Linked DNA regions of Occallatibacter riparius. The protein of the gene in region 2 interacts with the protein of the main gene of each other region in a pairwise test. Links are inferred from orthologs where the notes say so. Each region holds a gene or a part of one and is shown on either strand. Other genes may lie near its edges.

Evidence for each region. Proteins that work in one complex are often made in the same cells at the same time.
Region 1: the proteins of mtgA (region 2) and MOP44_RS16165 interact in binary tests that used the Escherichia coli proteins (3 or more experiments, as listed by UniProt). The link is inferred for Occallatibacter riparius from one-to-one orthologs.

Annotation. Positions count from the first base shown.
Region 1 is NZ_CP093313.1:3,981,257-3,984,218, reverse strand. It holds MOP44_RS16165 (penicillin-binding transpeptidase domain-containing protein), read left to right. Parts: upstream 1-318; coding sequence 319-2,607; downstream 2,608-2,962. Other genes in the region: MOP44_RS16170 (FtsB/FtsL family cell division protein), read left to right, coding at 1-283. UniProt on the Escherichia coli protein: Essential cell division protein that catalyzes cross-linking of the peptidoglycan cell wall at the division septum. Required for localization of FtsN.
Region 2 is NZ_CP093313.1:5,083,261-5,086,829, forward strand. The notes cover bases 761-3,551. They hold mtgA (monofunctional biosynthetic peptidoglycan transglycosylase), read left to right. Parts: upstream 761-1,697; coding sequence 1,698-2,405; downstream 2,406-3,551. Other genes in these bases: MOP44_RS20695 (nicotinate phosphoribosyltransferase), read left to right, coding at 761-1,676; MOP44_RS20705 (menaquinone biosynthetic enzyme MqnA/MqnD family protein), read left to right, coding at 2,451-3,317; MOP44_RS20710 (antitoxin), read left to right, coding at 3,376-3,551. Also shown: MOP44_RS20690 (hypothetical protein), read right to left, coding at 1-148; more of MOP44_RS20695, read left to right, coding at 291-760; more of MOP44_RS20710, read left to right, coding at 3,552-3,569. UniProt on the Escherichia coli protein: Peptidoglycan polymerase that catalyzes glycan chain elongation from lipid-linked precursors. May play a role in peptidoglycan assembly during cell division in collaboration with other cell division proteins.

The DNA of each region.
Region 1 (2,962 bases), 1.1 Mb from region 2 along the record:
GTTTTCTCTGATCATGATCTACGGTCTGCAGCACTTCAGCGCCATCGAGCGCTCCTATCGCGTTGAGGCCGAGAAGCAGCAGATAGATCAATTACGGGAAGAGAATCGCCAGCTCAAACTGAGCGAGGCGCAGCTTACGCAGCCTTCGCGTATCGACACGAAAGCACGCGAGCTCGGGCTTGCGGCGCCGCAGCCTGGACAAGTGGTCCATCCCAGCGCTCGCGTCGACGCCTCGGCTCCGGCACTGGCCCAGATCAATGCCCCGGCTCCGCCGGTGCAATAAGCAAGGCGCATTCACAGTTCCCCGGAGCAACGCCCATGGAGGCCGCAACCCTTCGCAATCGTAACCGTAGTCGAACTACCATCGCGCGCGCTATCCCTCTCCGGGTAGCGCGCTTTTGGCTCATTTGCCTGTTCTTCTTCGTTTGGGCGGCTGCCATCTCCGGACGTCTCTTTTATCTCCAGATCCTGCGCCACCAGGAGTACATTGATCGCGCTCAGAAGCAGCAGCAGCGCACCTTTGAAGTAGCTCCGCGGCGCGGTGTGCTCTATGACCGCAATCTGCATGAACTTGCGATGACCGTGCAGGTCGACTCCTGGTATGCGGACCCCAGCGAGATTGACGACAAGGACGAAGCAGCGCGGCGGCTTGCCGCGATCGTGCACACTGACTCCGCAGACGGGCAAACTGCTGAAGACCAGATCCTCAATCGCCTGAATACGGGCGGGCGGTTTGCGTGGATTGCGCGGCGCGTTTCGAACGAGACCAGCGCGAAGGTGAAGGCGCTCAACCTGAAGGGGCTCTATACGCAGAAGGAGTTCGAGCGCTTCTATCCCGACAACGAGATTGCCGCGCAGGTGCTCGGTTATGTGGGTACCGATGATACGGGGCTCGGCGGGCTGGAGCAGAAGTTTGAAGGCCCGCTGCACGGCGTGCCGGGGCGCATGTTCACCGCCATGGACGCGCGACGCAAGGTGCTGGGTTCCACGGAAAAGGAGCCTGAGCCGGGGCAGAATCTCGTTCTCACCATTGACTCGAATATTCAGTTCCTGGCTGAGCGGGCTCTCGATCATGCGATGGAACGCGTGCACGCCGACAACGGAACGGTCGTGATTCAAGATGTGCACACGGGGCAGATTCTGGCGCTGGCAATCCGTCCCACCTTCAATCCGAACCAGTATCGGCACACGACGCCAGCTCTGTTGAAGAACCACGCGGTGAGCGATGTTTATGAACCGGGCTCGACGTTCAAGCTGGTGGCGTACTCGGCGGCGCTTGATGCAGGCGTAGCCAAGCCCGATGACATGGTGGACTGCCAGGGCGGATCGATCACCCTCGCAGGGCGCGTGATCCACGATAATCAGGGCGAGCACATGGGGCTGGTTACCGTGCAGAAGGCGCTTGAGGAATCGAGTGACGTGGGCGCGATCAAGATGGCGCTCAAAGTGGGCCAGGATCGCTACTACAACTACGTGCGCGCATTTGGATTCGGGCAGAAGCCAGGTGTCGAGCTACCCGGCGAGACACGCGGCTTGCTGCGCCCGGTCAACAAGTGGAGCGGGTCCTCGATCGGCTCTGTCGCCATGGGCCAGGAGATCGGCGTGACGCCGCTGCAACTGGTTTCGATGGTGTCGACCATCGCCAACGGCGGAACCTACCTGCCGCCGCATGTGCTCATGCCCGCCCAGATACAGACCGCGGCCGACAAGTCTGTGGCCCAACAGACGCCTCAGCCCATACGGCTCAATGAGGACCTGCCCAATCCCCTGCCCCAGGGCGCGCGCCGGGTGATCTCCGAGCTGGCCGCGGCGCAAATGCGCAAGATGATGGAAGGCGTGGTGCTGAACGGCACGGGCAAGAGCGCGCAGCTCAACGGCTACTCCTCCGGCGGCAAGACGGGCACCGCGCAGAAGGTCGATCCGGCCACGCACACGTATTCGAAGACGATGCACATCGCATCGTTTGCGGGAATTGCGCCGGTGAACAATCCGGTGATCGCGGTGGCCATCGTGATGGATAACCCCAAGGCCGGCTCTTATTACGGCGCGGCGGTTTCAGCGCCGGTGTTTCAAGAGGTCGCGCAGCAGGTGCTGGAGTACCTGGGCGTGCCGCACGATGAGCCGGTGCGCCCAGGCAAGCTTCCCAAGGAGACCCACCAACCGACCCGCGAGGACGATCACGACGAGACCGGCGAGGACATCAACGCGCTTTATGCAGCGGTGAACGATCTGCCCAATGACGACGCGCTGCGGAATCAGACTGCTCAGGCGGTTCAGCCGGCGGCTCAGACCGTTAGTGCCAAGCCAGCGGCTTCGACGGCTGCTCCGGTCGCCCAGTCGACGACAACTGCGGCGGTAGCGCCCGCCAGATCATCGTCCGCAGGCCAGCCTCGCACGATCACGGTGAGCGAGGTTGTGGTCAAGCAGACCAAGCAGGTGAAGGTGCCGTCGTTTGTGGGGATGTCGATGCGCCAGGTGATCGAAACCGCAGCCGGTGCAGGGCTCGAAGTTCAGCTAGCCGGTAGCGGCACGATCCGGGAACAAGCCCCTTCGCCGGGAGCTATGGTTTCACCAGGCACCAAAGTCGTCGTCCGCGGCTCGCACTGATCCGCTAATGCTTTCAATACGTGCACGGTGAATAGCTCTGTCACCGCGAACCTCCGCAAAAACACGGTTGCGCCCGCCCTCAGTGCGAAGAGCGCAACGATGAGTCTTGCCGAATTGTCAGGGGGCTTCAGAGGTGAAAGGCGTGTCGTACTCGTACCGGGTCTTCAGCTTGGGGCAGGCGACAAAGGTTTTCTCGTCGCCGCAATTCTCAGGCTTCGCGGCAGGCCGGGGAATAATCTCGATTTTATGGGCAATTGGCGCTACAGGCGTTTTCGGTGTCACCAATCCCCTTTCCATACCTGGAAGCCGAACCGAGGCCACGTTGGCCACTGAACCGGACTTGGCTCCCTTCGCA
Region 2 (3,569 bases):
CTTGGCTGCTTTCTTCACCGCCTTTTTGGCTGCTGCCTTCTTTACGGCGGTCACGGAGGACTTCCTCATCACCACTTTGACTTTGGAAACGGAACGGTAGTTGGGACCGTGAGTTCCGCAGTAATTGCTGCCCTCTAATGCGTTCCAAGGGCACCGCTTCCCGGAGAGTGTCTTCGCAATGCAAATCTTAACCACTGCCAACCCTCGCGCAACCTGTAGATGATTTGATGACCGCATTTTTGCACGATTTCTGAAGATCGTAAACATCTTAAGTCCTATAGAGTGGTTCTGTGATCATCAACATTGCACGGCGGGCGCATGACCACAATTGGGAGCTGGACCCGATTGTGCGGTCGCTGCTGGATACCGACTTCTACAAGCTGCTGATGCTGCAGTTCATCTGGAAACACTTTCCGCGGACGCGCGCGACATTCGCGGTGCAGAACCGCAGCGTGCAGGTGCGACTGGCCGACATCATCGATCTGCATGGGCTGTGCGATCAGCTTGAGCATGCGCGTCAGCTGCGGTTCCACAAGTCAGAGATGATCTGGCTGGCGGGCAATACATTCTTCGGCAAACGGGGTATGTTCGAGCCGGCGTTTCTGGAGTGGCTGGAGAAGGATTTTCGGCTGTCGGACTATGAGGTTGCGGTTGAGAATGGGCAGGTCTCTTTGCGGTTCGAAGGGCTGTGGACCGAGACGACGATGTGGGAGATCTATGCGCTGGCGATCATCGATGAATTGAAGACGCGCGCTGCGCTGAAGCCACTTAGCGAGTTCGAACTGGATGTGCTGTACGCGCGGGCGAAGACGCGGCTGTGGGAGAAGATGGTGCGGCTGCGCGGCGTTCCGGGGTTGAGCCTGAGCGACTTTGGAACGCGGCGGCGGCACAGCTTCTTGTGGCAGGAGTACGTGGTGCTGGCGATGCGCGACGTGCTGGGGGAAAGCTTCACGGGCAGCTCGAATACGTATCTGGCCTACAAGCATGACCTCGAAGCGATGGGAACAAACGCGCACGAGTTGCCGATGGCCGTGGCAGCGCTGGCGAATACAGATGAGGAGCTGAAACGCGCCCAGTATCGGCTGCTGGAGTTGTGGCAGCAGACGTATGCGGGCGAGTTGCTGATTCTGCTGCCGGACACGTTCGGCACGACCCAGTTTTTGCGCAACGCTCCGGAGTGGGTGGCGGACTGGACGGGGCAGAGGATCGACAGCAAAGATCCGTTTGTCGCCGGCGATGAGTATATTGCGTGGCTGGAGCAGAGAGGGCGCGATCCGCGGCGGAAGCGATTGATTGCCAGCGATGCGCTGGATGTGGACAAGATCCTGGCGCTGCATGCGCATTTCGCGGGCAGGATTCTGGACGGGACGGACCCGTGGGATTTCCGGACGGCGGCGGACTTCAAGGATGCGCAGAGGTGGACGCCGGAGCGGAGGATCCGGTTCAGCTCGGGGTGGGGGACGTTTCTGACGAACGACTTCAGGAACTGCAATCCGCATGGCGATAAGAGCTTCGATCCGATTAGCCTGGTGTGCAAGTTAGTGGAGGTGGATGGCAGACCGGCGGCCAAGCTCTCGGACAACTACGCCAAGTCGATGGGGCCGGCAGAAGAAGTGGAGCGCTACCGGCGGGTGTTCGGGACGGAAGGGCAGATCAATGTGCCGGTGGAGGCCTAGGACTTGGCGGTGCGCTGGAGAGTGACTTCGAGTACATCTGCGCCCGTTAAGCCGCGATCACGGAAGCGTCTGGTTCTGGCTGTGCTGAAGTGGGCCGGGATTGGCGTTGCTTCACTGTGGTTGCTGCTGGTGCTGATGCTGGTGGTTCTGCGGTGGATCGATCCGCCGACAACCGCGGTGCACATGCAGCGGCGGGTGCAGTCCTGGTTCAGCGACAAGCCGTATCGCGAGCGGTATGAGTTTGTCCCGCTGAAACAGATATCGCTGAATTTGCAGCATGCTGTGATTGCCGCGGAAGATGCGCGGTTCTACCAGCATCACGGGTTCGACTGGAATCAGATCGAGATTGCTACGGACGAGGCCATGGAGGGCGGCCGCAGGCGCGGTGCTTCGACTATTACGCAGCAGCTTGTGAAGAACCTCTTCTTCGGAACCGGGAGGTCGGTGCTTCGCAAGGGCGCGGAGTTCACGCTGGTTCCGGTGGCGGAACTGGTGTTGGGGAAGCAGCGCATTCTGGAGCTCTATCTCAACGTGGTGGAGTGGGGGCCGGGCGTTTACGGCGCGGACGCTGCGTGCCGCTCGTGGTATGGGACATGGGCGCGGAACATCGATGCGCAGAGGGCCGCGCGGCTGGCGGCCATTCTGCCGGCGCCGCTGAGGCGGCATCCCGAGCGTATGAATAACTACGCGGGGATCATTCTGGAGCGCGAGCGGCAGATGGGCTGGTGAGTGCTCGCTCAACTGAGGGCAAGGGAAGTGCTCTAAACTGAAGGTGTGGCTTCTCCTGCTCAGCGCCGCCTACGTATAGCTGCTATTCGCTTTCTCAATCCCGCCCCACTGATGTGGGACTTCGATCATGCGCCGCACGCTGAACGACTGGCTGAGCGCTACCAGATCGACTGGATGCTTCCTTCAGAGTGTGCTGACCGCCTGGCTACGGGGGCTGCCGACATTGGCCTTGTGCCGATTGCGGCACTGGCCGTTACGCCGGGGCTGCGGATTCTGCCGGGCTGCACAATTGCGTCGAAGGATCGCGTGCGGTCGCTGCTGCTGGTGCGGCGCACGCGGCAGCCGCTGAGCGCGATTCGCACTGTGGCTGCTGATACGGCGAGCCGTACGACGATTGCCTATTCGCGCATTCTTTTCCAGAAGTGGGGAAATGCGGGCGCGGAGTTTGTTCCCATGGCTGCGGATCTGGATGCCATGCTCGAGAAAGCCGACGCGGCGATTGTGATCGGCGATCCGGCGCTGCTGGCGCTTGAGGAAGAGGCCAATCAGCTTGAGCGGTCGGGTGAAGAGCTGGTGTATCACGATTTGGCGCATGAATGGCGAGCGCTGACGGGGCTGCCGTTCGTTTCCGCCGTGTGGTGTGCGGCGCCGGGAGTTCCGCTGGATGACCGCGTGGCGGAGGATTTCATTCGGTCACGGGATCATGGTCTCGCGAATATCGAAGCTCTGGCGGAGGAGTGGGCTGGGAAGCTGCCGCTGGATGAGAGCACGATCCGGCACTATCTGAGCGTGAATATTCACTACGTGCTGGATGAGGAGTGCGTGGCGGGGATGGAAGGGTTCTTTGAGGCTGCGGCGGAGGCGGGCGTGTTGCCGCGGTATGAGCTGGCGGGGATGGCTGGAGCACGCTAAGAAACCTGACGATCTCATGTCTGTGATATGCGATGATATATATCAGGAGACGAGGCCAATGGCAAGCCAGAAAACTTCGGTGTTCATGAATGGACGCAGCCAGGCGGTGCGAATTCCGGCGAATCTGCGTCTTCAAGGCAAGCAGGTATACATCCGGCGCGATCCGCATACCGGTGACATTGTTCTGACCGAGCCGAGCCGGAAGCGCAGCCTCAAGGATGTGCTCGATGCGATTGCTAGTGATCCCTTTCC